Regions from separate parts of the Neoundibacterium parvum genome, predicted to be linked through region 3. Evidence: predicted binding sites of a transcription regulator. Region 3 holds the regulator's gene; each other region holds the start of a gene.

Region 1 (10,110 bases), 2.2 Mb from region 3:
CTGATCTGGCTGGTGCAGGCGGCGCTCTCGCTACCGACCGTCTTGATAGGCTTGCTGCTGTATTTGCTGCTTAGCCGTCAGGGCGCTTTCGGCTCCTTGCACTGGTTATTTTCTCAGTCCGGCATCATCTTAGGCCAAGCTTTAATCGCCATGCCAGTCTTGATCGCGCTCACTTTAAGCGCGGTGCAGGCGGCTGATCCACGGCTGGCCGAGACCGCGATCACACTAGGTGCCAGACCCTGGCAAGTGATGCTCACGGTCATGCACGAAGTGCGCTTTGGCGTCATGGCCGCCTTGATTTATGGCTTTGGGCGGGTCATTTCTGAAGTCGGTTGCGCCATGATGGTAGGCGGGAATATCGCCGGCCAAACCCGTACCATCACCACCGCGATTGCACTAGAAACCAGCAAGGGTGAATTCGCTCAGGGCATCGCATTAGGCGTCGTCCTGATTGCGCTGGCGCTACTGCTCAACGCCGCGCTGTTATTGCTGCAAGGCGATACACCTCACTATGGGCGGCGGCGATGAGCATACTGCTACAGCTACATGGCCTGCGTAAGCGCTGCGGCACGCAATCGCAACAAAGCCCGGCGCGTGAATGGCTGCTCGACATCGCTAGCCTGACGATAGAAACCCAGAGCGCCTACGTACTGACCGGCATCAATGGCGCGGGCAAAAGCACTTTGCTACGCATACTCAGTGGCCTCGATCAAGCGCAGATACAGCAGGCGCAGTTCCGTGGTGCAGCGATAAACTGGGCGGCCTACCCGCGCGTGTTGCGCGATAGCATAGTTTATGTGCATCAGCACCCCATCATGTTTGCCGATACGGTAGCTGGCAATATCGTGTATGGCTTGAAGCTGCGCGGCATCCCGCTAGCGCAACAAAAAATCGCCCTGCAACAAGCGCTAGACTGGGCTGGCATCGCACATCTGCGCGAGCAGCTGGCCACTACCTTGTCTGGTGGCGAGAAGCAAAGAGTCGCGCTGGCCAGAGCCAAAGTGCTGCGTCCGGCTTTATTGCTACTCGATGAGCCGACCTCAAATCTCGACGGCGAAGCGCGCGAGCAAGTGATTGCCTTGATACCGGATTTAATCCAAGAAGGCAGCAGCGTCATCATGGTCTGCCACGACAGAGACCTGATCGCCTTACCGGGAGTGCACAGGCTCAAGCTGCGCGACGGCAAACTGGAAAACCGTTAAGTTCTAAACCGTCGAGTTCTAAAGTTCAGCTTCGGCCGCATGGCAGCAAACGCAAAGCTTGTTGCCATCAGGATCGCGGAAATACGCGCCGTAATATGTGGCATGATACTGCGGCCGCAAACCCGGCTCACCTTCACAGACACCGCCATTTTCTAATGCCAGCGCATGGCAAAGCCTGACCGTTTTTCTATCGGCGGCAAGCAGGGCAATCATCTGGCCGTTACCCGGCGTACTAGCTTGGCCATTAAAGGCGTGGCCGATGACAAACAGCGGCCGTGGCGCATCGCGTGCCACCCAGCCAGCCCAGGGTTTTTCGGCATCGCAGAATTTCAGACTGAGATCAAGACTTTGTAAGATCGGAGTATAAAAAGCCAAAGCACGTTGGAAATCCGTGATGCCGATAAAGACGTGAGAAATCATAGGGTGGGTCGCGGTATCAAAATTTGGATTCTAATTGGCGTCATCAATGGCACAGCAATTTTTAAGCCACCGCGCCAACACGCATATTCTATGCGGGTTTCGAGGCGATGTGCTTGAAGACGCGCATGGAATATGCGCGGTGGGCGGGGGTGGTTTTTAGGAAATTAGATTGCGGCGAGATTTAGATGCCGCGTTTTTCCGGGCTGTATACGGCGCGATATTTGAGGGGCATTGCGCCTTGCCGTATTGAGGTTTAACGTAGAGCTAACCGGCGCTGCGCGGCTTTATCGCGCAGCGTCCAGCGACCGAAGGGAGCGAGGTTGAGCGCCATGTTATACGGCACCCTTCAACCGCGCCAACTCTTGAGGCGTAAGTATCGATGGGACTACCCGTGGCGAACCTGATGCATTGAACAGCTGAGAGTCTTTGTACCGACCACTGATGCGCGTCGTGACAAAGATCCAGATAAAGCGGGCTATGACTCCTATAAGGCCGCGCTGCTTTGGTTTCGTCTCACCCAGCGCGGTGTCCGTATTCAAGATTGCAATCTTCGTTCCGAAGTCCCTATCCATCTGGGCATGATCAAGGGACACATGAATCAATCCAATGAATGAAACTTTTGGGTCGGCCATCGTGTTGCCGATGGGGGTGTTGCAGCATGACGCATACCAACGAACCATGCCTTTCTCGCTGAGGCGCACCGCCGAAAGTCGATCTTCTCCCTGCAAGAAGCGGAGGCGCGGTTGCGCCACTTGGACAATCTCAGTTCCGCCTTGCTTGTCCAGCACTTCAGCAGTTCTGCCTAGAAAACCCGCGAACGCGCGACAGTCTGTGCAATAACAGATGACTCGATTGTGGACTCCTGTGCCGTCCAGTTGGCCGCGGACTGTGCCGCACTTGCATTGAATTGGATGCATCTTCGTCATTACTCCTTGGATAACCGCAGGGTGTTTTGTGCCGTATAACGTGTTTTAATTTTCATTTTGCAAAGATAACCGACAAGAAAAAAATAGCGGATCGGTTTCTATCTTCGGGAAAGCCTTATGGCGTCTAGCTCAAATCGTATATGCCCTGAAAATAGATGGAATAAACAAATCGACAAAACGTTCACTTTGACTAATTGCATCATGCTAACACAATTGGTTATGTAGAAACTTTTTTTAACTCGCTAAAGCGTAATTGGCTTGATCTATTACGTCTTAGGTAATTTCAAAACATGCAGGGCCACCGCGCATATTCCATGCGCTTCTTCAAGCACATAGGCCTGCGAGCCGCATGGGATATGCGTGTTGGCGGCATGCTGTTTTTGGTTGGCTGCGGCTTGGTCTTGTTGGTATTCTTGTCGTTGTTGTGCGATTGCCGACCGGGGGTAGCCCGGTAGCTACTTCCTTTCTTTGCTTCGCCAAAGAAACGGAAGCAAAGAAAGGCGACGCAAAGTCGCTGCCCTGCGGGATACCCAATTGTGCAGGTCGTAAAATGGGAAAAGTTCGAAACTCGCTACGCTCAAACACGAACCTTTCTGATCCATTTTCCGCCCCGCACAATCGGCAGCGCCACATGCGAATTCGATTCAAAAGCAGAGTCAAAAGCAGATTCAAAACCTAGGTCAAAACCCAGATCAAAAGCAGCACCGGATTGCCGTATTTTGATGTGCTTGAGCATTGCGTGTGTTGAGAGATGGAGGTCGCACGACGGATGTGTTGACCTTCGCTTTCCGCATGTGGCGCTGCCGCTTGTGCATGGCAGAAAATGGATTAGAAAGGTTCGTGTTTGAGCGTAGCGAGTTTCGAACTTTTCCCATTTTTTGACCTGCACAGGCGGGAACCCGCAGGGCAGCGACTTTGCGTCGCCTTCTTTTGCTTCCGTTTCTTGGCGAAGCAAGAAAAGGGAGTAGCCGCCGGTCTACCACCGGCCAGCAATCTCACAACAATGACAGAAAAATAAACAAGACCAAGCCACAGCAAACCAAAACCGCATGCCGCCAGCATGCATATTCCATGCGGCTCGCAGGCCGGCATGCTTGAAGAAGCGCATGGGCTATGCGCCGTGGCTGTGCGGACTGGCGGCAAATAGAATTCCATTCGGCGCAGCATGCGTACGATTACGCTACGCTAATCGTACCTACGCGGGCTTACGGAGACGCGCAAGTCGCACTACGGATGTGTTGACTTTCGCTTTTCGCATGTGGCGCTGCCGCTTGTGCGGGGCAGAAAATGGATTAGAAAGGTTCGTGTTTGAGCGTAGCGAGTTTCGAACTTTTCCCATTTTTTGACCTGCACAGGCGGGAACCCGCAGGGCAGCGACTTTGCGTCGCCTTCTTTTGCTTCCGTTTCTTGGCGAAGCAAGAAAAGGGAGTAGCCGCCGGTCTACCACCGGCCAGCAATCGCCCAGCAACGACAGAAGTACAAACAAGACCAAGCAATAGCAAACCAAAAACAGCATGCCGCCAGCACGCATATTCCATGCGGGTTTCAAAGCAATGTGCTTGGAGAAGCGCATGGGCTATGCGCCGTGGCTGTGCGGACTGGCGCAAATAGAATTCCATTCGGCGCAGCATGCGTACGATTACGCTGCGCTAATCGTACCTACGCGGGCTTACGGAGACGCGCAAGCCGCACTACGGATGTGTTGACTTTCGCTTTCCGCATGTGGCGCTGCCGCTTGTGCATGGCAGAAAATGGATTAGAAAGGTTCGTGTTTGAGCGTAGCGAGTTTCGAACTTTTCCCATTTTTTGACCTGCACAGGCGGGAACCCGCAGGGCAGCGACTTTGCGTCGCCTTCTTTTGCTTCCGTTTCTTGGCGAAGCAAGAAAAGGGAGTAGCCGCCGGTCTACCACCGGCCTGCAATCGCACAACAACGACCGAAATAAAAACAAGAGCAGAACAACAGCACGCAAAAACAGCATGTCGCCAACACGCATATTCCATGCGCCTCACAGCCCGGCATACCTGAAGAAGCGCATGGAATATGCGCGTTGGCAGGGGCAGCTTAAATACCTTCGGACAAAGCGAACAGCCTGCGATTACGCGTTGCTAATCGCAGCTGCCGAACTGAATGTGTGCCATTACGCCTTAGCGCGTAAACCTTTTAAGCGCGATTGGCAATAGTACAAACCATTGCAGATAGCCAGCGAACACCATCATTATCCAGGTGGGGACAAGATCGCCGAAAGGATGGTAGGGCAGGCCATGGTTGGTGTAAAGCCATGTCATTGAGATACCGACCACGGCACCGAATGGCAGTCCCAGCGGGAAAGTCAGCGCGACCAGGCAATAGGTGAAAATGACAGGCGTGCCGGGAATTTGCTGTTGGACGTAGGCAAAAATTAAGACTGCGCTGCAGACTGTCAGCCAAGACATTGCGGCAGTGCGTCCTAACTTTGATAGCGGAAGGATGTTCATGGCAAGTCTCAGGCCTTCATAGGTAAAATTTGGTAGGCGCAATCGACTACCCGCTGCCTTAGCAGCGACTTAGTCTTGATAGCGCGCCAGGCTGCGTTCCAGATGTGGTGCCAGCATGTCTGGCGAACTGATAGACATACCCAGTTCACTCAATAAACCGTCTTGCAGGCCGTAGACCCAGCCATGCACGGTCAGGGGCTGACCGCGTTCCCAGGCATCCTGGACTATCGTGGTCTGCGACAGATTCACTACCTGCTCGATGACATTGAGTTCGCACAGTCGGTCTGAGCGTTGCTTAAGGGGCAGTACCTCGCCCAGATAACGTTCGTGTTTCTGATGGACATCCTGCACATGGCGCAGCCAATTGTCGGCCAGGCCGACGCGGCGGCCCGTCATCGCGGCGTGTACACCGGAGCAGCCATAGTGACCGCAGACGATGATGTGTTTGACGTTCAGTACATCAATCGCAAACTGTAATACCGACAGGCAGTTCAGGTCAGAATGCACCACCACGTTGGCGATATTTCTGTGGACGAAAAGTTCGCCCGGCAATAAGCCCAATAATTCATTAGCAGGAACGCGGCTGTCCGAGCAGCCTATCCACAGGTATTCGGGATTTTGTTGCGAAGCGAGTGTTTTAAAGAAGTCGGCATCTTTGGCGCTAATGGCTGCCGCCCATTTTCTATTGTTTTCAAATAATTGCTGAGGTGTAAGACCGCTGCTGCTAGGTAAAGTCATGGTGTTCGTCCTCTAGTGTCTATTATTTTCAACAGGCGTGATTCTAACCTGTATGCCTTGCTTATGCTGCACTACAGCAAAGTCGGCGCGCAAAAAAACGCCTAGCGATACAGCTGCTAGGCAGTGGATTTAATAGTGTTTTAAAATTGATTGCTTGGCTGTCAGTCTTCGTTCAGCTTAAAGCCAGCCTTAAACCCAGCCGGATGAAAGTGTTAGCGATAGCTGTTCTTGCTGTCGTCGCTGGTGTCGGCCATCATGGCTTTTTTCAAACCGTTATCGACCGGTTTTTCTCCCAGCCAGATGCGCAAAATCGCGTTGTAGAAAGCCACATCCTGGAACGGCTCGCCCATCTGCTTACCATTTAAGGACATCACGGTGCCGACTCCAGGCAGCCAATCGCAGATCAGGACGTCGCCTTTTTTTAATTCAGGGACGGAGGCAAACATTTCTCCAAAGCGTACAAATTGTGCGATCAGTTTGGCTTTCTCGGCTTTTTCTGTGTTTTGTTGGATGCCGGTGACGAAGCCACGCCCGAAATCCTCATTGCTCAAACCGCGCAACATCACCAGGCTGACGCGCTTAGGTCCGGCTAATGCCAAAATTTCCGGGACTGTGGTTTTCTTTTCCTTCAGATACAGGCCAGCGACATAGACCTTGAAGATGGCTTTGTAGCGTATTCCTGCGCCATTGAGTTTTAATTCTGTGTTGGCGAGCGGTAGGCTATCTTCGAGTTTGACCCCCGCCACCTCGGCGCTACTAGCATGACCGCTCAGACTCGCGCTGAAGGTTAAAATTGCCGCTAGCAGGTAGCGTTTCCCGGTATTTAAGATCATGCCTAATTCCATTTCCTAGTATTAAAATCAAGACCCCTGGCTATTCCTCGCCCGTCATTTAAATTAGAGGCTGAGGTCTAAATGCGCAGTATACCTAAATTTCCTTGTCGGCTGGCAAGATCATCTTGTGTGGCTTTTTCTATCACCTCAATTCCCTTCAGATCTGTGCATTGACTAGGCTGAGGCCGCTTTTTTCGCTTCTATCGAATAATCCTTGTTCTGGTGCTTAGCTCTCACCGATTCAGTGCGGCACAGCGGCTGCACATGATAAACGCACCGTGTTGGCAAAATAATTAGTCATGAAGGCATTAAAACTGGGCAGGCGAGCGTGGCATCAATTTTGCTAACTAGGCTAGGGAAGTCGCAGTCCTCACCCTTTTTGCCTTTTTTTCTTTTTTCATCTAGGAGAATTTATGTCACGTCGCATGATTTTGAAGGCTAGCGCATTAGGCGCTATGACACTCGTTGCCAACGTTTGGATGTCTCAGGCGATGGCTGCCGATACGATTAAGGTTGGTATCTTGCACTCACTCTCCGGCACCATGGCGATCTCGGAAACGTCCTTGAAAGACGTGGCCTTGATGACGATCGCCGAGATCAATGCCAAGGGCGGCGTGATGGGCAAACAGCTAGAACCTGTCATCGTTGATCCAGCGTCCAACTGGCCTTTGTTTGCAGAAAAAGCGCGTCAACTGATCTCGCAAGATAAGGTGGCGGTGGTGTTTGGTTGCTGGACTTCGGTCTCGCGCAAATCGACACTACCGGTATTTAAGGAACTCAATAGCCTGCTGTTTTACCCGGTGCAATATGAAGGTGAAGAGCTGGAGAAAAATGTGTTCTACACCGGTGCCGCACCGAACCAGCAAGCGATACCAGCGACCGAATATCTGATGAGTAAAGAAGGCGGCGCGGCCAAGCGTTTTGTCTTGCTCGGCACCGATTATGTGTATCCGCGCACTACCAATAAAATCCTGCGCGCTTACCTCAAATCAAAAGGCGTGAAAGACACCGACATCGACGAGGTCTACACCCCATTCGGTCATTCTGATTACCAGACCATCGTCGCGAATATCAAGAAATTTTCGGCCGGCGGCAAGACTGCAGTGATCTCTACCATTAATGGTGATTCGAATGTGCCGTTCTACAAAGAGCTCGGCAATGCCGGATTGAAAGCCACCGATGTTCCTGTGGTTGCCTTCTCGGTCGGTGAAGAAGAATTGCGCGGCGTTGATACCAAGCCTTTGCTCGGTCATCTGGCAGCCTGGAATTATTTCCAGTCGGTAAAAAATCCTGCGAATGATGAGTTCATCAAAAAATGGAAAGCCTACGCAGTGGCGCAAAAATTGCCGAACGCCAGCACGGTCGTTACTAACGACCCTATGGAAGCGACCTATGTCGGTATCAATATGTGGAAGCAAGCGGTAGAGAAAGCCAAATCTACCGATACCGATAAAGTAATTGCGGCAATGGCAGGGCAGACTTTTAAGTCGCCATCCGGTTTTACGCTGACCATGGATGCCACCAATCATCACCTGCATAAGCCGGTCATGATAGGTGAGATCAAAGGTGACGGTCAGTTCAGTGTGGTCTACAAAACCAAAGCGCCGATCCGTGCGCAGCCTTGGAGCCCGTATATCGCCGGTAACGAAGGCAAGCAGAAGCTGTAGTTTTTACCAAGCGCAGCGACATAAGCTCCCCTCGCCCGCTTGCGGGAGAGGGGCTGGGGGTGAGGGCGGTAGAGCAACGCACTTTCTCAAGTAATTTCAAGCCGCAATAATTCCTGGAACTCTAGCATTTTAATAATCTGAATCGCCCTCACCCCAACCTTCTCCCGCTAGCGGGAGAGGGAGCTTGAGTCCGGCTTAGATAGTACTTACGCAAAACCGCCCCAGCGTCGTTGCATCCGCCTTGCCGTACTAGAGTACTGTCTTCGGCGGTGCGCCTAGCTGGAGCAATTTTGCGTAAGTCCTATTAGATTGATTTGGAATGCTTAAAAAAAGGAGGGCGGCGAAAACCCAACGACAGCAATATGCGTCTATCCAACAAATTTTATATAGCTTTCCTACTTTGCACCCATGCGCTTAGTGCAATTGCCGCTATCGATGCGGCATTACTCAAGCCGCTGACGGGCGACGATCCGGATGCGCGCATAGCGGCGGTAGCCAAGATTGCGGCACTCGCCAGCCCCGAGGCGCAGCAGGTCTTGAACGCCTTAAAAAACGATAGCGCCTACAGCACGCCGGACGGCGAGTTCCTGATTGTGGCCGACGGTAAAGCTTTTCATCCGCTTAACGGCCAGATTAGCGAGACACCCGATGGTATTGATGGCGTGACCGTGAATAACCGTTTGCGCGCCGTCGTCGATGGCGCCTTGTCAGGGTTTAAATTACTCTCGCCCGAGCGCACGGTGCGCCTTAGCGCCGCGCTGGAATTGCAAAAAAGCGCAGCCATAGAACAAATTCCACTGATAGAAATCGCCATCGCCAAGGAGCAGGATGACGAGATACTGGCGATACTGAAAATGGTGATGGCAAGCGCCAATCTGCAGTCGCCCGATGCGGCGATACGCAGGCAAGCCGCGCATGCCCTGGCGCAAACCCGCAACGCTAGCCTCAAGCCAGTATTGCAAGCAATGCTAGAAAAGTCGGCGGATGGTCTTTACGCAGAGCCGGATGAAGCGGTGCGCCGCGAAGTAGCGGCAACCCTAAAAGCGCTCGACAGTCATCTGGCGCTGACCGAATTTGTCGGCAATCTGGTGTATGGTATTTCTCTCGGTAGCGTGCTGCTACTGGCGGCTCTTGGTCTGGCGATTACCTTCGGCCTGATGGGCATCATCAACATGGCGCATGGCGAATTACTGATGATAGGTGCCTACACCACGTATGTAGTGCAGATGCTGTTTCGCAGCTATTTGCCGGCCGCGCTTGATGCCTATTTGATCGTGGCCTTGCCGGCTGCTTTTATTGTCGCGGCAGCGGTTGGCATCGCACTTGAGCGCACGGTGATACGCTGGTTGTATGGACGCCCGCTCGAGACTTTGCTGGCTACCTGGGGCATCAGCCTGATGTTGATGCAAACGGTGCGTAGCATTTTTGGCGCTCAAAACGTCGAGGTCGCCAATCCTTCCTGGATGTCGGGTGGCGTGACGGTGCTGGGTTCCCTGGTGCTGTCCTACAACCGCATCGTCATCGTATTTTTTTCCTTGTTGGTGGTGTTGGCGGTGTGGCTGATCCTGAATAAAACCCGGCTCGGCCTTTTTGTACGGGCGGTGATGCAAAACCGTCGTATGGCCGATTGCGTCGGGGTCTCCACTGCCAAGGTCGACATGATGACCTTCGGCCTGGGCTCAGGGATTGCCGGTCTGGGTGGCGTTGCCTTGTCGCAGTTGGGTAATGTTGGGCCAGATCTGGGACAAAGCTATATCGTCGATTCTTTTATGGTGGTGGTGCTGGGCGGGGTAGGGCAGTTGGCCGGCACCGTGATTGCCGCGTTTGGTTTGGGCGAAGTGAATAAGT
Region 2 (10,110 bases), 810 kb from region 3:
CCCGCTCACGCATATCCCATGCGGCTTGCAGCCCGGGCAGGCTGGAAACCCGCATGGAATATGCGCATTGTCGGGGGTACTCATCAAAATGCGATAAGTGTGGCCCGCCAAGCTAATTTAGGCCAGTACCGCTGCCATCGCAGTGGCGGTGGCTTCGACGTTACCGGTATTTAAGCCTGCGACGCACATACGGCCAGAGCGCACCAGATACACGCCGAACTCTTCCTTCAAGCGATCGCACTGCTCTGCCGAAAGACCGGTGTAGCTAAACATGCCGCGCTGAGTCAGGAAATAGCTGAAGTCACGACCCGGTATTTTGGCACTCAAGACATCGTGCAGTTTTTTACGCATAGCCTGAATCCGTTCGCGCATAGCCACCACTTCGCCTTCCCATTGGGCGCGCAATTCTGGATCGGTCAGCACGCGTGCCACGATCTGGCCGCCATGCAGCGGTGGGTTAGAATAATTGCGGCGGATATTCGCCTTCATCTGGCCCAGCACATTCACCGCTTGCGCCGCATCCGGGCACACCACGCTCAAGGCACCGCAACGCTCGCCGTACAGGCTCATGCTCTTGGAGAAAGAATTGGCGACGAAGAAGCTCAAGCCAGAATCGCCCAGCAGGCGGATGGCATACGCGTCTTCGGCTATGCCCTCACCGTAACCTTGATAGGCAATATCGAGGAAAGGGATTAGTTCGCGCTCTTTTAACACGGGCACCAAAGCTTGCCACTGTGCCTGCGTCAGATCGACACCGGTAGGATTGTGGCAGCAAGCATGCAATAAGACGATGCTGTGTTTCTCGGCTTGCTGCAAGGCAGCAAGCATCGCATCAAAACGCAGACCACCGGTAGCCGCATCGTAGTAAGGATAGGTTTTAACCGTGATGCCCGAGCCTTCAAACACGGCGCGGTGATTATCCCAGGTTGGGTCGCTGATCAGCATGGTGCTGTTCGGAAAATAGCGTTTAATAAAATCGCCACCGACTTTTAATCCACCGCTAGAACCCACGGTTTGCAAGGTCACCACGCGACCCGCCTTGACGGCAGCATGCTCGGCACCGAACAGTAAATGCTGAACTGCGGTGCGGAAATTGGCCGCGCCTTCCATCGGTAGATAAGGACGGGCGCCGGCTTCGGCCACCACTTTCAATTCGGCCGCGCGCACCGACGGCAACATAGGGATCTTACCGGCATCGTCAAAGTAAATCCCGATAGAGAGATTAATCTTATTGGTACGAGGATCCTTGCCAAAGGCTTCGTTCAAGGAAAGAATAGGATCGCCCGCGTAGGCTTCGACGTGTTGAAACATGGTAAGAACTCCAGAAAAATGAAGATATCGTCAAATGATGGCTACTCCAAATGCGTTGCAAAAAAGCCCGCAATTAGCGCCAGACCGCTATTTTGCCACATTCATCAGGCTCTGCCCGATTGCTGCTGATTTAAGCAGCAAATTTACGCAGTAAATTGAGGCAGTAAATTTAAACGTCTGATTGCGATCACAATACCAATCAGCATAGCAATCCGCACCGAAATTAGCGCAATAACCGCCTTGCAGGTCTGCGTTCATTCGCCAAACTGAAGAAGAGAGCACAGCCACGATGCCTGCTTAATTCACAGGGGAATTGATTAAATGAATATTAACGGTGAAAATACTGCCAGATCCCGCTCAATGAACATTAGAACTTACCAAGTACAAGGAAGTCTCCATGCCCCTGCCCGATAACATAGACCAGTTCAATCGCATCGTTCTGCATACCTTAGCGCGCCTGTACGCAGCCTTTCCGAAACCAACTGAACTTAATCTCGCAGAGATCGCCGCACTGGCAAATCCTGCGCAGATCGCCAGTGAGCACAGCTTAGAATCACTCGAAGCTAGCTTTGAAGCGCTGAGCTTTCTGAAAGATGAGGGTCTGATCCGCTATTCGGATCACTACGCTGACGGCCCCATCCTGTTTCAGACTCAGCTAAGCATGAAAGCGCTGACGGTGCTTGGCCAGATCAGAGATAATCCAGATCAACTGACTATGATTACACGCATACGCAGTGCCTTAGCGACCGGCGAGCACTCGCTCCAGAGCGAAGCAATCGCGCACATCGTCTTACAGTTATTTGCGCTGGCAATAGCCGCAACGCCAACAGGAAATTTACTCAATTCCAAACACTAATATTTACACGATTAAACGCAGCAAACTCAGAGGCTAGCCTTAAAAGGAAAACACCATGCTACACGCCGACTTCCCTGTTGTTGAGGGCAACTACCAACTCACTCCCAATTGGGGGATTACGCTGCCGGGCAAATTCAATCGCCGCATAGAAGAAGGCGATCTGGTGCTTTGGAATCCCCAGTTGACCATCTGGATCGCGATCTGGAATAACGACCATGCCCAAAGCCAAGAAGCGCGTCTTGAGAATATCAAAAAGGTGATGTCGAATGATGCCCACCAAGTCAGCACCAGCAGCAGTGAGGGCATGCTGCGCTTTAGCTATCGCCTGCACGAGAACATCAGCGAGCAAGATGGTATCGCTGAGGAGCCGGAAACTGTCGCCGCTTTTCATTGCTTTGCATTAGGTGAACGCGGACAAGTCGAGATGGCGGTCTATCTCGATAGCGAAGCTGATGTAAAACAGGCCGAGGCGATTTTACTGAGCCTGAAGGAAACCGTGACATCCTGAGTGATTTACTTCCCTGCCCAAACGTAAAAAAACCCGCTAAAGCGGGTTTTTTATTGAGTGCAAATTCTTACTTAGCGCCGCGCTTGCGTGCTGCTGCCAAACTTGCCAAACCTAGGCCCAACAAAACCAGGGAAGCTGGCTCAGGTACTTGTGAACCATTGTTCACCGCATTGATTCTGGCTGAGAAATAAACAGTTTGGAAATCGTTACCAGTGTTACTGACATAGTTCCAGATCCAGGTTGGCGAATTTGTACCGTAGCCAGGACGCATGCCCCATGGACCAACGCCATTATTGCCTTCGCCTACCGCAGCAGAAGTGGCATTGCCAAAACCAGTCGTGTTTTGCTTCCAGTCAGTTGGATTCGTCAACAGCAATTGGGTCGCATTATCGAAAGCAAAAGCATTGTCACTCAAGCTAAACATGCCCAGAAAGCCGCCAGGACCACCTTGATTGGTTGCCACCATATGAATGTATTGTGTGGTGTTTGCTGCCAAAGTCGCACTCGAAGTGTAAGTCGTTGGCCAACTATTTCCTGAGCCCATCAAGCTGCCTAAAACTGCATCGCTAGTGGAAACATACAATCTAAACGTATTATCAACGTTAGTCGTGGCGGTCAGGACGGTTGCATTGGCAGAACTAAAACCGACGATACTTAACAACATGGAAGCGAGTAAATTTTTCATTATTTATAGAGTGAATTGAACATGGCAGACTAATAAGCAATATATATGCCTGGAATACATTTCCCTATAAAATCATTTACTTAAGGGAATTTCAGTATCAACCCATTTGTGCAGTGTAAAATTTTCCGACACATTTTATTCTTTCTTTTACACCAAATCCAAACCGCACCTCAGCCAACATCCACAGCGTGGCTAGCTGTAAAACTTGCGATAACACCTAGGCCCATAGGCTAAACACCGCTAAATTTATCAGTGCCCCGCCTAGCATCAGCCACAAGAATAACAATGCCCCCAACAACAGCGGCTTAATGCCCGCCTGTCGGATCACAGAGACCTGCGTCGTCAAACCTAAAGCGGCCATGGCCATTGCCATTAACAGGCCGTCAAAATTGATTAGCCAGTTGACGACTTCAGCAGATAGGCACGCCAGCGAATTGAGCGCGACCACCAGCATAAAGCCCAGAGTAAACCAAGGAAAGCTGATGCCGCTGAATGCCCCCTCAGCTGGTTGATTGCGCTCTTCAGCAACGCGCTTATCGCGCAGCAGATAAATCGATAACATTATCAAAAAAGGGGCCAGCATCATCACCCTGAGCATTTTGGCGATGACTGCGGTATTAGCAGCATCCTGGCTAACCGCGCGCCCCGCTGCCACGACTTGCGCCACCTCATGCAAGCTCGATCCTATATAAATACCGAAAACCTGCGGCGAAACAGTCAGCCATTGCCATTCTTGATTTAGCTGATACAGCAAGGGGTAAGCGAACATCGCGATACTGCCAAAGACCACCACCGTCGCCACCGCCACCGTAATTTTTTCCGACTTGGCCTGCAATACCGGCTCAGTCGCCATCACCGCAGCTGCACCGCAAATAGAACTACCGGCGCCGATCAGGATAACCGTCTCACGATCAAGCTTGAACAGCTTCAAGCCTAGCAATAGCGCCAGCACAAAGGTAGAGCTGAGCATCAGGACGTCGATCAACACGCCAGCGACACCGACCTGCGCCACGTCCTGAAACGTCAGACGCAAACCGTACAAGACGACCGCCAGCCGCAGTAAAGTTTGCTTAGAAAAAGCCACGCCAGCAGCACATGGTGTCGCTATGCGCGGAAACACTGTATTGCCGAAAAATATTCCTAGAAGTATCGCAATCGTTAGTGTGCTCAGCGCATGCTGCTGGAAGTAGGCAACTTGCCCCAAAGCGCTGGAAAACCAGGCAATAGCTGCACTCAATAGCGCGCCTGGTGCCACTTTGGATAGCCAGGAAGCCGGGCCAGCGACAAGCAGATTTACAGCACTGAAAACAGGGAATTTGGCAGTTAGGCTAGACATCATGTTCCTATCGATAACGGTACAAAACCGAATATAAGTAGTCTACAGATGCCGATTGAAACTATAAAACGACTTGTTTATGTATAATCAAGCTAAATTTCAGCTTGATACCAACTCAATTGCAGCTCAATATTTTCTAGGCCTTACTGCTTTTTCCTTAAACTTAATTGGAATATTTTTCAGATGCGGCTAAGTCTTAGACAATTACAGATCTTCCTCGCCGTATGCGACCAGGGCAGTACTGCCGCCGCCGCTAACGTGGTGGCTTTGTCGCAATCGGCCACCAGTGCCGCCTTGAATGAACTAGAACACCTGCTAAGCACACAGCTATTCGACCGCGTCGGCAAACGCCTAATTCTCAATGATAATGGGCGCCTACTGTTACCGCAGGCGCGCCAATTAATCGATGACGCAGTCAACATAGAACGGCAATTCTCCGGTGAGAATGTAAGCCTAGCCATACAGCTGCGCTTAGCTGCCAGTACCACCATAGGCATCTACCATTTACCGCAACTACTTGCCGGATTTTCAGAGTTGACAGTGCAGGCTAATCCACGCGTCTTCATTGCCAACACCAGCGAAGTCGCCACGGCAGTGGCCAATTTTACGGCAGACCTGGGTTTCATCGAAGGCCCTTGCCAGCAGCCTGAGCTGATCGTGGAGCCCTGGATTAAAGATGAATTGATCATAGTTTGCGCTCCCTCGCATGCAGTACGGCTAAATAAAAATGCCACCACGAATCGCACTCAGGATAGTGAACAACTTTCGCTATCCACCTTAAGCACATCGGCGTGGCTAATGCGTGAAGCCGGCTCGGGCACCCGCGCGGCAGTGGAACACGCCTTGCTACCCCACCTGCATAATTTGAACTGCGCGGCAGAACTAAGTAACTCTGAAGCAATTAAACATGCGGCGGCGGCTGGACTAGGATTGGCCTGCCTGTCACGCGTGCTGGTGACCGACATGCTCGCGTTAGGCAGCCTGGTAGAACTGCACACAGCACTGCCGCCGCTGCAACGTCATTTCTATCTGATATACAGAAAGCACAAAATCATGTCATCGCGACTAGCGCACTTTATGCAGTTTTGCCGCGATTGGCACTTAAGCTAAATCCTCATTAGATATACTCCCCCGATTTTTTAAGTAAATCAGCCGCTTGCCCGCGCAGTGTTTGTGGGTTTTAAATATACAGAGGGGAGTATTTTTGAGGTGTGGCAGGTTGGTGAGTGCGTTTCAGGCGAAGCCTTGGGTTTAAAGAACTCTCGGGACATGCCTGAGGCCTAGAAGAAGGTGGTGCATGCGTCGCGTCCTCGCAGGGTGTCGGAACATGCAAGGTCAGTGCAGTGCGCTATGGGAGTTGTCTTCGAACGGATTGCGCAAAGCAAAAACCCCTCAACAGGTAGCTGTTGAGGGGTTTTCTAATAAAAGCCTGACGATGACCTACTTTCACACTGGTTGCAGCACTATCATTGGCGCGGAGTCGTTTCACGGTCCTGTTCGGGATGGGAAGGGGTGGTACCGACTTGCTATGGTCATCAGGCATAACTTGTTGACTGATTGTGGTTCACGTTATTCTGTGAATCGCAAACAATCCAATTGGGAAGAAGTGTCGTAGGGCGGTTTGCACCACCAAGGCAAGCGAACATGGTTCACTTGTCCATCAATAATCTTTGTGCTGAGCGATTGACCATCGCTGCAGCGTGCCTGCATGTTGAGTGCAGGACTTAGGCGGTTGTGATTTGTACCAAACTTCGTCGATTTCTCGACTACATAAGGCAAACACACAAACAATACTTGTCGTAAATCTATAACACTAAAGTTATAGGGACAAGCCTTACGGGCAATTAGTACTGGTTAGCTTAATGCATTACTGCACTTCCACACCCAGCCTATCAACGTCCTGGTCTCGAACGACCCTTTAAAGAGATCTAGTCTCTGGGAAGTCTCATCTTAAGGCTAGTTTCCCGCTTAGATGCTTTCAGCGGTTATCTATTCCGAACATAGCTACTCGGCAATGCCACTGGCGTGACAACCGATACACCAGAGGTTCGTCCACTCCGGTCCTCTCGTACTAGGAGCAGCCCCCTTCAAACTTCCAACGCCCACGGCAGATAGGGACCAAACTGTCTCACGACGTTTTAAACCCAGCTCACGTACCACTTTAAATGGCGAACAGCCATACCCTTGGGACCGGCTACAGCCCCAGGATGTGATGAGCCGACATCGAGGTGCCAAACTCCCCCGTCGATATGAACTCTTGGGAGGAATCAGCCTGTTATCCCCAGAGTACCTTTTATCCGTTGAGCGATGGCCCTTCCATACAGAACCACCGGATCACTATGTCCTACTTTCGTACCTGCTCGACTTGTCAGTCTCGCAGTTAAGCACGCTTATGCCATTGCACTATCGTCACGATGTCCGACCGTAACTAGCGTACCTTCGAACTCCTCCGTTACACTTTGGGAGGAGACCGCCCCAGTCAAACTGCCTACCATGCACTGTCCCCGATCCGGATAACGGACCAAGGTTAGAACCTCAAACAAACCAGGGTGGTATTTCAAGGATGGCTCCACGCAGACTGGCGTCCACGCTTCAAAGCCTCCCACCTATCCTACACAGATTGGTTCAAAGTCCAATGCAAAGCTACAGTAAAGGTTCATGGGGTCTTTCCGTCTAGCCGCGGGTAGATTGCATCATCACAAACATTTCAACTTCGCTGAGTCTCGGGAGGAGACAGTGTGGCCATCATTACTCCATTCGTGCAGGTCGGAACTTACCCGACAAGGAATTTCGCTACCTTAGGACCGTTATAGTTACGGCCGCCGTTTACTGGGACTTCAATCAAGAGCTTGCACCCCATCATTTAATCTTCCAGCACCGGGCAGGAGTCACACCATATACGTCCACTTTCGTGTTTGCATAGTGCTGTGTTTTTATTAAACAGTTGCAGCCACCAGTTTATTGCAACCCTTTCATCCTTCCCCCGCAGGGGGGTCAAACTACAAGGGCGTACCTTATCCCGAAGTTACGGTACCAATTTGCCGAGTTCCTTCTCCCGAGTTCTCTCAAGCGCCTTAGAATACTCATCTCGCCCACCTGTGTCGGTTTGCGGTACGGTCTCGTATGACTGAAGCTTAGAGGCTTTTCTTGGAACCACTTCCGATTGCTTCGTGAACAAGTTCACTCGTCTCAACCCCTTGAATTACGCACCCGGATTTGCCTAAGTGCCTTCTACAAGTCAAGAACAGGCTCATCCAACCGCCTGACAACCTTCCGCGATCCGTCCCCCCATCGCATCATACGACGGTGCAGGAATATTAACCTGCTTCCCATCAGCTACGCATCTCTGCCTCGCCTTAGGGGCCGACTCACCCTGCTCCGATGAACGTTGAACAGGAAACCTTGGGCTTACGGCGTGGAGGCTTTTCACCCCCATTATCGCTACTCATGTCAGCATTCGCACTTCTGATACCTCCAGCATCCTTTACAAGACACCTTCGCAGGCTTACAGAACGCTCTCCTACCATATGTCCTAAAACATATCCGCAGCTTCGGTGTATCGCTTAGCCCCGTTACATCTTCCGCGCAGGACGACTCGATCAGTGAGCTATTACGCTTTCTTTAAAGGGTGGCTGCTTCTAAGCCAACCTCCTGACTGTTTTAGCCTTCCCACTTCGTTTTCCACTTAGCGATACTTTGGGACCTTAGCTGGCGGTCTGGGTTGTTTCCCTCTTGACGCCGGACGTTAGCACCCGACGTCTGTCTCCCAAGCTCGCACTCATCGGTATTCGGAGTTTGCAATGGGTTGGTAAGTCGCGATGACCCCCTAGCCATAACAGTGCTCTACCCCCGATGGTGATACTTGAGGCACTACCTAAATAGTTTTCGGAGAGAACCAGCTATTTCCAAGTTTGTTTAGCCTTTCACCCCTACCCACAGCTCATCCCCTAATTTTTCAACATTAGTGGGTTCGGACCTCCAGTACCTGTTACGGCACCTTCATCCTGGCCATGAGTAGATCACTTGGTTTCGGGTCTACACCCAGCGACTAATTTCGCCCTATTCGGACTCGATTTCTCTACGGCTTCCCTATGCGGTTAACCTTGCCACTGAATGTAAGTCGCTGACCCATTATACAAAAGGTACGCAGTCACGGAACAAGTCCGCTCCTACTGTTTGTATGCACACGGTTTCAGGATCTATTTCACTCCCCTTCCGGGGTTCTTTTCGCCTTTCCCTCACGGTACTGGTTCACTATCGGTCGATTACGAGTATTTAGCCTTGGAGGATGGTCCCCCCATGTTCAGACAGGATTTCACGTGTCCCGCCCTACTTGTCGCAAACTTAGTTCCACACCGATGATTTCATATAAGGGGCTATCACCCTCTATGGCTGGACTTTCCATTCCATTCTATTATCAAAGATGCTAAATCTTGCAGGCTGTTCCCATTTCGCTCGCCACTACTTTGGGAATCTCGGTTGATTTCTTTTCCTGCAGCTACTTAGATGTTTCAGTTCGCCGCGTTCGCCTTGCATACCTATGTATTGAGTATGCAATACCCCTAAGGGTGGGTTTCCCCATTCGGAAATCTGCGGATCAAAGTGTGTTTGCTCACTCCCCGCAGCTTATCGCAAGCTACTACGTCCTTCATCGCCTGTAATCGCCAAGGCATCCACCATGTGCACTTAGTCACTTGTCCCTATAACTTTAGATTCTGGCGTCTGATTGTTCACATCAAAGTAAAAATCTACTTTGATGTGGTGCTAGTTCAAAATCACTGGCAGAGCCAGATGATTTTTCCAGTAACACCTACGCTCAGGTTCATCACCAAAAAATCGCTATAGTTCTTATTACTATGAGTATTACTTTAGCGTTTGCCGTATCTCAAGATATTTGATTTTCTAAAACCCTGTATTGCTACAGTGCTTTTCAAACTCTTTTTAATACATTTTATGTTTGTTTGATACAATCACAACCCTTCCATGAATTATCGTTAATAACTGTCGTTATTAATTTCCTTCACAGAAATAATTTTGATTATTTCTACTTTACTTCTTCTCAATTGTTAAAGAACGGTCTTACTTGATACTTTGCTTTCGTTTCGAAAGAACAAATCTCAATAGCGCGCGCGCTACTCACATTTGTTTTTTCTTCCCACTCCATTTTACTGGTAGGGCTGGTTGGACTCGAACCAACGACCCCCGCGTTATCAACACGGTGCTCTAACCAGCTGAGCTACAGCCCCACTTATTTACGACTTCTTTACTACGTAAATGGTGGAGGTTAACGGGATCGAACCGTTCACCCCCTGCTTGCAAAGCAGGTGCTCTACCAGATGAGCTAAACCCCCAATTCGGGAACTCGGTACCGATGAATCGCTCCATCGCTACGTTCTTTATCATTAACAGTCAAT
Region 3 (10,110 bases):
GCAGGTACTTTAACAGCATCGGCTGTGGCTGTTGGTACTACGGCAATAACTAAGAGTGTAACGTTTGAGGTGAAGGCGCCAGCTAACGCTACTCCCACTTCAATAAAATTTATCTCTGCCGTTCCAGCTGATACTTCTATTGTCATCAAGGGGGCGGGTGGTAACGGAAGATCAGAAGTTGCTATATTGACATTTTCCGTGGTTGATAAAACAGATTTAGGAATTTCTAATGTTAAAGTGAATTTTTCAATACCTGCAAACACTCCGGTAGTTTTAGGTGCAAACTCTGGGTTCACAGATCCTGCTGGTAAAATAACGGTAGCCGTAAATTCTGGCGACACGCCAGTTTCGGTCGCCGTTACCGCCACAGTTGATGGCACTGCTATATTTACAAAATCTGATACGGTTGCGGTGACAACGGGTTTGCCTAGTGCATCACGCTTTTCCATAGGTCCAGAAAAAACTGGTGTCGAGGGCAGGAATCATATTGGTGTGCTGGATAAAGTTTCCGCCTATCTGGCGGATGCGGATGGCGGTGTAGTCGCAGATGGTATTCCTATCGTATTTACGACGGATGGTGGTGCAATTATTGGCGACGAGGGTACAAAAGCTACCGCGCGATGTCTCACTAAAAATGGTTCGTGCTCGGTTACCTGGGTTAGTCAGGCTCCATTTCGTTCATTGGTCACTATCATTGCAACAACTACAAACGGCACAGAATCTTTACAACAATCAACACAAATTGTTAATAGCGCTTCTTATGGAACAATTACGGGTCTACTTTCACCGTGGACTTTTTCCTCTTGTGTGGCGAAAACGTTTGATGTAACAGTTGCTGATGATTTTGGTTATCCTATGCCTCCAGATACAGCTATAACTGTGACTGGAACGAATGTCACGGGAGTTGCATTGCCGGCAAAAGTGTCAGCACCAGCAACAGTGAGTCAAACGGGGACTTCGCATTCGATTACACTTACTCCAGTGACCGGATGTGCAACTGGTACCGGTAGGGCAATTATTGAATTGAAAACACCATTAGGTAACACAACTACTTTTGCCGTTAATGTTATTTATCCATAAAAAAACAGTTTTACTATTTTATGCTGAACGACGATTTATAAGGTTTTAGATGCAAGGCAGCATTTTTCTAGTAGGTCTCATGGGCTCGGGCAAAACTACGGTTGGCCGGGCTCTGGCGAAAAAACTCAACAAACGCTTTATTGATACTGATCATGAAATTGAGGCCCGTACCGGGGTCTCGATTCCTGTGATTTTTGAAGTCGAGGGTGAGGCGAGTTTTCGCCAACGTGAAGCAGAAGTGGTTAAAGATCTGACTGCGCAAGACGGCGTGGTTTTGGCAACAGGCGGCGGTGCTATCCTCGATGAGGCTAGTCGCCGCTTTTTGCATGAGCGCGGTACCGTTATCTACTTACGTGCTGGCATCAACAGTATTTTGCAGCGCACCCGTCACGATAAAAATCGACCGCTGTTACGCACCGCTGATCCGCGCAAAAAGCTAGAAGAACTTGAAGCGCAACGCGAACCTCTGTATCAGCAAATTGCCCATTTGGTGATAGAGACCGGTAGACCCAATGTACAATTTCTTGTGCAATCCATTTTGACGCAACTGGCATTCATACCGGGTGCGCTCTCTTCAGAAAACGTTTTACTCATGCAGCAACAAGCTTCTTTCCAAACCCTTAGAGTCGAACTCGGCGAACGCAGTTATCCGATCGCGATCGGTGCTTCATTACTGGCCTCTAGCGATGTATTGCGTCAGCATATCAAGGGTCAGCGGGTGGCGGTTGTGACTAATACCGTGGTCGCACCTTTATATTTGGCTGCGCTGGAAGAACGCTTGCGTGACTTGGGTAAGCAAGTCATCAGCATTATCTTGCCGGATGGCGAGGAGCATAAAACCTGGGCTAGCCTGATGTTGATTTTTGATGCCTTGCTGGAGGCTAAATGCGATAGAAAAATCACCTTACTCGCCTTAGGCGGTGGGGTGATCGGTGATATGACGGGTTTTGCGGCAGCCTCGTATATGCGCGGTGTGCCCTTCGTGCAAATCCCGACGACCTTACTGTCACAGGTGGATTCTTCGGTCGGTGGTAAGACCGGCATCAATCACCCGCTCGGCAAAAATATGATAGGCGCGTTTTATCAGCCGCAGGCAGTGATTGCCGACACCGCCACGCTCAATACCTTACCCGATCGTGAATTATCAGCCGGCTTAGCTGAAGTAATCAAACACGGTGCAATTATCGATGCCGCGTTTTTTGAGTGGATAGAGTCGCATATTCTTCAGTTACGCAGTAAAGACCCGGAGTCTCTGGCGTATGCGATTTCGCGCTCTTGCGAGATCAAAGCCGATGTGGTGCGCCAGGATGAGCGCGAAGGCGGTTTGCGTGCCATACTCAATTTTGGGCACACCTTTGCGCACGCGATTGAATCTGGTTTGGGCTATGGTAAATGGCTGCACGGTGAAGCGGTCGGTTGTGGCATGGTGATGGCGGCTGATTTATCTTGCCGTATGGGGTATATCGATTACGTCAGTAAGATCAGAGTGCAAAAATTGGTTGAAGCTGCTGGTTTGCCTAGCATCGCACCTGATTTGGGTGAGAGTCGCTGGCTGGAACTGATGGAAGTCGATAAGAAAAATGAGAATGGGCAAATCAAGTTTATTTTACTCAAGCCCTTAGGTGCGCCGATTATTACAGGCGTGCCAAAAGAGACCTTACTCGCTTGCTTGCGAGCCAGTATTTAGAAACTGTTTTTAGATTGCCACCTATGTTCTCCGATGCCCGACTTGCTCCCTACGCGGCCCAATCGGGCACTTCACGCGGTCGGCTTCACGCTGAACCCAAGCCTGGCTCGCGCTCTGAATTTCAACGTGACCGCGATAGAATCATACACAGCAGTGCTTTTCGGCGTCTGGAGTATAAAACCCAGGTGTTCGTGAATCATGAAGGTGACCTGTTTCGCACGCGCTTGACGCATAGCTTGGAAGTAGCGCAGATAGGCCGTTCTATCGCTCGCAATCTTAGTTTGAACGAAGATTTGGTCGAGGCAATTTCTTTAGCCCATGACCTTGGTCACACGCCGTTTGGACATGCCGGGCAAGATGCCTTAAACGCCTGTATGCAAGAGTACGACGGTTTTGAACACAACCTGCAGAGCTTACGCGTAGTCGATGCCTTGGAAGAACGTTATGGCGCTTTTGACGGCTTAAATCTTAGTTTCGAAACGCGCGAAGGCATACTTAAACATTGCTCCTTACCGCACGCTAAAACTCTTGGTGAGGTAGGGCAGCGATTTATCGATAAGACTCAGCCTACCTTAGAGGCCCAGTTAACCAATTTGGCTGACGAAATTGCCTACAATAATCATGATATAGACGATGGTTTGCGTTCAGGTTTGTTGCAAGAGACACAATTGATGGAGTTGGATTTTTATGCTAGCCATAGGCATGCGGTCGATTTGGCCTATCCCGGTATCAATGGCCGGCGTGCAATATCCGAAACGATACGCAGGATGATAGATAGACTGATCGTTGATTTGATTCAGACTTCAGAGCAGCGTATTGCGGATTATGCCCCGACTTCGGTAGATCAGGTTAGGGCGCAGCCCAAGATGATTGCATTTTCCGATAGTATGTTTCAAGAGGCGCTACTCTTAAAACAGTTTTTGCGCGAGAATCTGTATAGGCATTATCTGGTGAACCGCATGACCAGCAAAAGCCGCACTATAGTCCGCGAATTGTTTAACCTGCTGATGGCAGAACCTATACTACTGCCGCCCGACTATCAGATTAAATCTGGCATGACGAACGGCAATGCCCTGCAGGCCCGTAAAATTGCGGACTATATCGCCGGCATGACTGACCGTTATGCGATCAGAGAACATAGACGCCTGTTTTCTATTGAAGAAATTTAACTACTCGTACATTCCTTTGATTTTTTTAGATTCGGATCTCACATGCAACTTGCTTCTTTCTTTTTCGTAAAAAGCTCAAAATTTTTGCTGACAACTGCCGCGCTCGGTATCACCGTGTCAGCCTGGGCTTTCTCGCTGGATGAGTTAAGTAATCAAGATGCCAGTGCTGGATTAAAGGCTGCCTTGAATAAAGGTTCGGAACTGGCGGTAAGCAAGTTGGGTGTCGAAAACGGCTTTTATAATAACGACAAAGTCAGAATTCCTTTGCCCTCAGTGCTAGAGCAGGCACTACCAATTTTAAGAATGACTGGGCAAGGCAAGCAACTCGATGAATTGCTGGTATCCATGAATCGCGCCGCTGAGGCTGCAGTACCCATGGCGAAACCCTTGTTGCTCGATGCCGTCAAATCTATGTCGGTCACGGATGCCAAAAATATACTCACTGGCGGTGACACTTCGGTTACCGATTTTTTTAAGCAAAAGACAGCCGCGCCTTTAGCGGTGAAGTTTTTACCCATGGTCAAAGGGGTTACCGATAAGGCTGGGCTCTCTCCCCAGTACAATGCGGTGATGGGGCAAGCGCATAAATTTGGCGTGGTTCCGGCGCAGCAAGCCAGTGTCGAAACCTATGTGACGCAACGCGCTTTAGATGGTTTGTATCTGATGATCGCTGAAGAAGAAAAAGCGATACGCCAGGACCCTATCGGTGCTGGCAGTAAAATTATTGGTAAGGTATTTGGCTTGTTAAAGTGAGTTGTGTCACGAATTTGGCGGCAGAGTTTACATTACTCTTGCTGCTAGTCTGAAACGCTAAGTGCCTGGCAAACCCAGCACTTAGCGATCAAAAATTTGGCTACAGCAGATCGCGTAAAGGGTGGGCGTAATCCGGCCAGACTGGTTCGAAAAAGCTGAGTATTAAGGCTTCGTCGATTAGCTCTAAGCTGGCTGGTGACCAGCGCGGCGCATAGTCTTTGTCCACCACCAAGGCCCTCACGCCCTCTAAGACCTCACCGTGTTTGAAGCAATGGCGCACCATAGTACGTTCCATGCGCAAACATTCTGCCACGCTCATCTTTGCACCGCGCCGCAATTGCTCGAGTGTGACGGCCATCAACAAAGGCGAACGTTTCTGCATCAGGATGCTGGTCTGCCTGGCAAATTCGGTCTGATCCTGCGCTAGTGAAGCCAAGACTTTCCCTGTATCTTTCCCAGCAAAATGTAAGTCTATCGCGGCGCGATTTTTGGCCAGTGTACTTTCTTCAGGAATAGCTTGTTCGGCATACGGAGCGGCAAACGCACGGATCAGATCACGAATATCCGTTGCGCTGCTAGTGCGCAACAAGTCCATCAAGGCGGGTAAGGCCGCTGTAGGAATATACACGTCTGCCAAATCAGCATACAGTGCATCCGCAGCATTGATGATTTCACCCGTCATTCCTAGGTAGGTACCAATTTCTCCCGGGCTACGCGCCAGAAAATAGCTGCCGCCCACATCTGGGAATAGCCCAATATTTACTTCAGGCATGGCCATCTTAGTGCGTTCTGTGACTATTCTGAGACGACAAGCTGGGCCCGCTTGGGCGATGCCCATGCCGCCACCCATGACTACGCCGTTTAGCAGGGCCACATAGGGCTTAGGGTAAAAATGGATTAAATGATTTAAGGCGTATTCTTCGCTAAAAAAATCTTCCAGCAAGGCACTGTCGCCCTTAGGTGTGGCGGTGCCTACATCGTAAAAAAAGCGTATGTCGCCGCCGGCGCAAAATGCCTTTTCGCTGCTGCTGTGGATAAAGACCGCAGTAACTTCCTCACTATCTTTCCATTGTAAAAGTAGGGCGGTGATGCTGCGCACCATCTCTAAGGAGAGCGAGTTGAGGGCTTTTGGCCTATCTAAGGTGATGAAACCGATACGATTTTGTATAACGCTCTGTACGTGATTATTCATAGAATTTGGCTTGCCACGAAGGTGATGGAAATAAGAAAGTCCAAGAGTGCCTGCCTGGTCGCGCAATCTGCATGCGGCTTACCGGCTAGATAGGCTGGAAACCCGCATAAACAGTGTGCGACAGGCATGCCTACTTTTGAAACACAAAAAACTCGACTTGCCGTATGCTTTCGCAGTGATTTTTAACTTAATTGAGACTGTCATTTTATCCATTTTTTAGCTGGATAGACAATGAATCTGGGGGCGATTGGAAAAGGGCGATGCTGCGCAGCTTGCCAAGGAAGCGTACAAACCAGTCTTGTCGTGGAGGTGGATTCTAGACGGAAACAAAAAAGGACGCTGATGAGCGTCCTAGTTTTGGATTCCCTTTGCGGGTTGCTAGTCTTACACTGAGGCTGGATCAGGAATATGTTTGATCGCTTGATGCGGATGTTCCTGAATTTTGTCTTTGTGTTTAATGACCTGTCTATCTAGTTTGTCTACCAGAGTGTCGATGGCTGCATACAGATCATGCGCCAGACTTTCTACGTGGATATCTTTACCGCTGATGTGCAGATTAATATCTGCCTTATGACGTTTGTCCTTTTCTCGGAGCTTGTCGACCGTCAGGGTGACGGCGATATCAATGACTTGATCGAAGTGTCGCCTGATACGTTCTAGCTTATTTTGTACATGTTCACGAATTGCAGGAGTTACTTCAAGGTGATGACCACTGATGGTGAGATTCATAAAACGCTCCTATGGTGATGTTACTTGATGACACTATCGCTATTACTATGGGCCCAATCTGAAAAACCTGTTTGAGCTAAATCATATATAGCAATTTAAGGCAAAATTTCAAGAACAATATTTACAAAGATTTTCGCAAGCTGACTGGTGGAATTTTAAGGGCTTCGCGGTACTTGGCGACTGTGCGGCGCGCAATGACCATCCCTTGTTCACCCAGCATGTCTGCAATCTTGCTATCAGAGAGTGGGCTTTTCTGGTTTTCTGCTCCTATCAATTGTTTGATGAGTGCTCGTATCGCCGTTGATGATGCTTCTCCCCCGGTTTCAGTGGCGACGTGGCTACCGAAAAAATACTTCAGCTCAAACATACCATGTGGGGTCAGCATGTATTTCTGAGTGGTCACACGAGAAATTGTACTCTCATGTAAACCCAGTGTATCAGCAATTTCGCGCAAAACAAGAGGGCGCATCGCGACCGCTCCATGTGTGAAAAAGTTACGTTGTCTTTCAACTATCGCTTGCGAAACACGCAAGATAGTCTCGAAACGTTGTCGCATATTTTTGATCAGCCAACGTGCTTCCTGTAACTGCGGGGTAAGGCTGCCATCGCCACGATTTTGCTTCATGATATTGGCATACATGCTATTCACGCGCAGCTTAGGCATGATGTCTTGGTTCAATACCACTTGCCAGCCGTCAGCCGATTTGCTGACGATCACATCTGGCACCACATAATCAGAACTGCTGGCGGCAAACTCGGCGCCAGGTTTGGGTTTGCACAAACGTATCACCACCTGCGCTTCACGCAAATCTTCATCGTCGCAATTAAAAATTTTCTTTAAGCGAGCAAAATCGCGTTGCGCAAATAAGCCTATTTGCGTTTCTACTATGGCAAGTGCGAGGCGGCGGGTGACGAAAGGGATTTTGGGCAGACGTTTGATCTGCAGCGCCAGGCACTCAGCGCAGTTGCGAGCGCCCACTCCTGGCGGGTCAAAACTTTGCACCATAAACAAGGCAAAATTGAGTTCTTCAGGTTCGACCAAGAGTTCTAGCGGAATGCTGGAATGAATATCTTCCAGACTCTCGATCAGATAGCCGCTGTCATCGAGAGCATCGATCACCAATTCCACCAAGGCCAGATCGCGTGGTTCACGCAGATTCAGGCGCATCTGCTCTAGCAAATGTTCTTTTAGGGAAATATGCGCCGCTTCTAATTGCGGTCTTCCCTCATCTTCTTCTGAGGATTTACTGCCTTGCGGAGCGTCATCAAAACTCCAGTCGGTTTCGCTAGGACTGGTACTGTCGCTAGGATTACTGACTTCAGAGACTTCGCCCGAATCGCTACTTGCATTATTCTGATCATCAACGGGGCTGACCCCGAACTCCGTTTCTGAGCGTGATTCTGTACTGCCAATAGCGCCGTCCGCCAACAAGCGTACCGCGCTATCGAGAGGATTATCAACCCGCTCCAGCATGGGATTTTCTATCAGCAAGTTTTCTAGCTCTTGATGCAGTTCTAGCGTAGACAATTGCAGTAGCCGTATCGATTGCTGCAATTGTGGCGTGAGCGCCAGATGTTGCGAGGTGCGTAGCTGTAGGCTTTGCTTCATGCCGATAATGATTTCCGCTACATGCGGAAATGCTCTCCCAAATAGACGCGCCTGACCGATTCATTGCTGATGATTTCTTGCGGACTACCACTGGCTAATACCGCACCCTGATTAATGATGCAGGCGTGGTCGCAAATGCCTAAGGTTTCACGCACATTGTGATCGGTGATCAAGACGCCTATGCCGCGTTTTTTCAGGAAAGCCACGATGCGTTGTATCTCTATGACCGCAATCGGATCGACCCCGGCAAACGGTTCATCGAGCAGAACGAAGCGCGGATTGGTTGCCAGTGCACGGGCAATTTCTACCCGTCTGCGTTCACCGCCAGACAAAGAGAGCGCTGGATTTTCTCGCAAGCCTTCGATTTGCAAGTCATTGAGCAAGGCATCGAGACGCTGTTCGATGGCGGCTTTACTTAAAGATTTTCCGTGTTCATCGGTTTGTAATTCGAGTACCGCACGGATATTGTCTTCCACCGACAACTTGCGAAATACCGACGCCTCCTGTGGCAAGTAAGATAGGCCAAGTTTGGCGCGCTGGTGTATCGGTAGGCGCGAGATATCAACGCCGTCGATATCGATTTTCCCCGCATCTGAGGGGACTAAGCCGACGATCATATAGAAGGAGGTGGTCTTACCCGCGCCATTGGGGCCGAGTAAGCCGACTACTTCGCCACTTTTCACTTCTAAAGAAACATCGCGCACCACCTGGCGCGCCCCATAGCGTTTTTGCAAACCCTGAATGACGAGTGTACTAGTCATATTATTTGATCGGAGTAACAAGATTGACTGGTTTTGCCAGCTTGGGTTGCAGCGTCAATTTCACGCGACCAGCACCTGGCACATGAGTGCCGTTTATGCTGTTTGTCGCAACAAACACGTCATTGAGGCTATCGTAAGAAAGAAACTCTCCTTCTTGCTCTTGCGTGACTTTTTTGCCTTCTAGATACTTGACACGTGCCTTCGAGATAAACCTGACTAATTCAGTTTTATCGTCGTATTCGATGCGATCGGCCACGCCCTCTACCCATAAATCATCGCCACCATCGCGTTTTTGCCGGAAGAAATTTTGCTTTCCCGGTTTACTGGTGAGCACCACATTCATGTGCTCGTCGGCAGTTTGGGTAATCACGGCGCGATCCGATTTGACTATCAGCGTGCCGCGCGTCAATACCACGTCGCCGGTAAGGGTAGTGACGTTTTTCTTGCCATCAGAATTGGAAAGTTCAGCTTCAATATTGGTTTCTTTTTGACTGTCGGCTTTCTCGGCATGAGCACAAGCTACAGGCGCCAGAAAACACAGCGATATCGTTAATTGGCCGAGATAACTCAGGCCTGAATTGCGGATGGCATACATAGAAAATTTTTCCTGATTTACTTTAAGACTGGGGTTTTGGGGACGTGCCGGCGCGACTGAAACGCGCTCTTACTTTGCTAAGTAACTCCACTTGCTGGGTATTGTTGTCGGCTGTCATGCCAACCGCGTGCACTTCCGATGTGCTTGTCGTCATCGTCACCGCGGTGTCGGTTTTCATGGTGTTTTCATCTGGTAAAACCAATAGATAGTCGGTGTTCAATTGCATGAAGCTCGAGGTGCTGGTGGCCGGTCTATCGACCTGTACATCGCCGAGTAAATGAATTTGATCATGCTCGCGTATGGGCGATGTTAGTGTCGATTTTTGCTCGATTACTGCGCGCAAGGCACGGATATACATCGGTGATTTATCCGCGGAAAAACTGGTGATGCGCGCTTGTTGGATTTCCAGATCATCGCTGCGTGGATAATGAGTGAGCTTGTCGCCGACTATGCTGACATTGGCCTGCCCATTATTTGGCAAACGTATGAAATTAAATCTTTCAACATAGTAGTCAGGCTCACTACGCACGCTGCG

What was found. The regulator sigma-54, encoded in region 3, starts transcription at its own class of promoters, with help from an activator protein. The targets are predictions, from matches to a motif close to TGGCANGNAANCTGCTTT.
Region 1: the regulator sigma-54 is predicted to act here: its motif matches at 6,925-6,942, upstream of urtA (urea ABC transporter substrate-binding protein).
Region 2: the regulator sigma-54 is predicted to act here: its motif matches at 3,394-3,411, upstream of EJN92_RS01785 (PEP-CTERM sorting domain-containing protein).

Annotation. Positions count from the first base shown of each region.
Region 1 is NZ_CP034464.1:3,444,862-3,454,971, forward strand. It holds gene EJN92_RS15065 (ABC transporter permease) at 1-528, shown strand, start outside; partial or broken gene EJN92_RS15070 (ABC transporter ATP-binding protein) at 606-1,202, shown strand; gene EJN92_RS15075 (VOC family protein) at 1,221-1,622, opposite strand; gene EJN92_RS15080 (DUF6151 family protein) at 1,955-2,548, opposite strand; gene EJN92_RS21605 (hypothetical protein) at 3,126-3,284, opposite strand; gene EJN92_RS15085 (hypothetical protein) at 4,695-5,024, opposite strand; gene can (carbonate dehydratase) at 5,094-5,762, opposite strand; gene EJN92_RS15095 (chalcone isomerase family protein) at 5,975-6,595, opposite strand; gene urtA (urea ABC transporter substrate-binding protein) at 7,009-8,262, shown strand; gene urtB (urea ABC transporter permease subunit UrtB) at 8,625-10,110, shown strand, end outside.
Region 2 is NZ_CP034464.1:399,961-410,070, forward strand. It holds gene EJN92_RS01770 (amino acid aminotransferase) at 118-1,311, opposite strand; gene EJN92_RS01775 (hypothetical protein) at 1,709-2,167, shown strand; gene EJN92_RS01780 (hypothetical protein) at 2,223-2,675, shown strand; gene EJN92_RS01785 (PEP-CTERM sorting domain-containing protein) at 2,743-3,360, opposite strand; gene EJN92_RS01790 (YeiH family protein) at 3,578-4,696, opposite strand; gene EJN92_RS01795 (LysR family transcriptional regulator) at 4,880-5,806, shown strand; rRNA gene rrf (5S ribosomal RNA) at 6,124-6,236, opposite strand; rRNA gene EJN92_RS01805 (23S ribosomal RNA) at 6,520-9,396, opposite strand; tRNA gene EJN92_RS01810 (tRNA-Ile) at 9,866-9,942, opposite strand; tRNA gene EJN92_RS01815 (tRNA-Ala) at 9,972-10,047, opposite strand.
Region 3 is NZ_CP034464.1:1,214,165-1,224,274, reverse strand. It holds gene EJN92_RS05170 (hypothetical protein) at 1-1,080, shown strand, start outside; gene aroKB (bifunctional shikimate kinase/3-dehydroquinate synthase AroKB) at 1,130-2,767, shown strand; gene EJN92_RS05160 (deoxyguanosinetriphosphate triphosphohydrolase) at 2,791-3,936, shown strand; gene EJN92_RS05155 (DUF4197 domain-containing protein) at 3,979-4,689, shown strand; gene EJN92_RS05150 (enoyl-CoA hydratase/isomerase family protein) at 4,790-5,881, opposite strand; gene hpf (ribosome hibernation-promoting factor, HPF/YfiA family) at 6,266-6,610, opposite strand; gene EJN92_RS05140 (RNA polymerase factor sigma-54) at 6,732-8,219, opposite strand; gene lptB (LPS export ABC transporter ATP-binding protein) at 8,237-8,980, opposite strand; gene lptA (lipopolysaccharide transport periplasmic protein LptA) at 8,982-9,575, opposite strand; gene lptC (LPS export ABC transporter periplasmic protein LptC) at 9,598-10,110, opposite strand, start outside.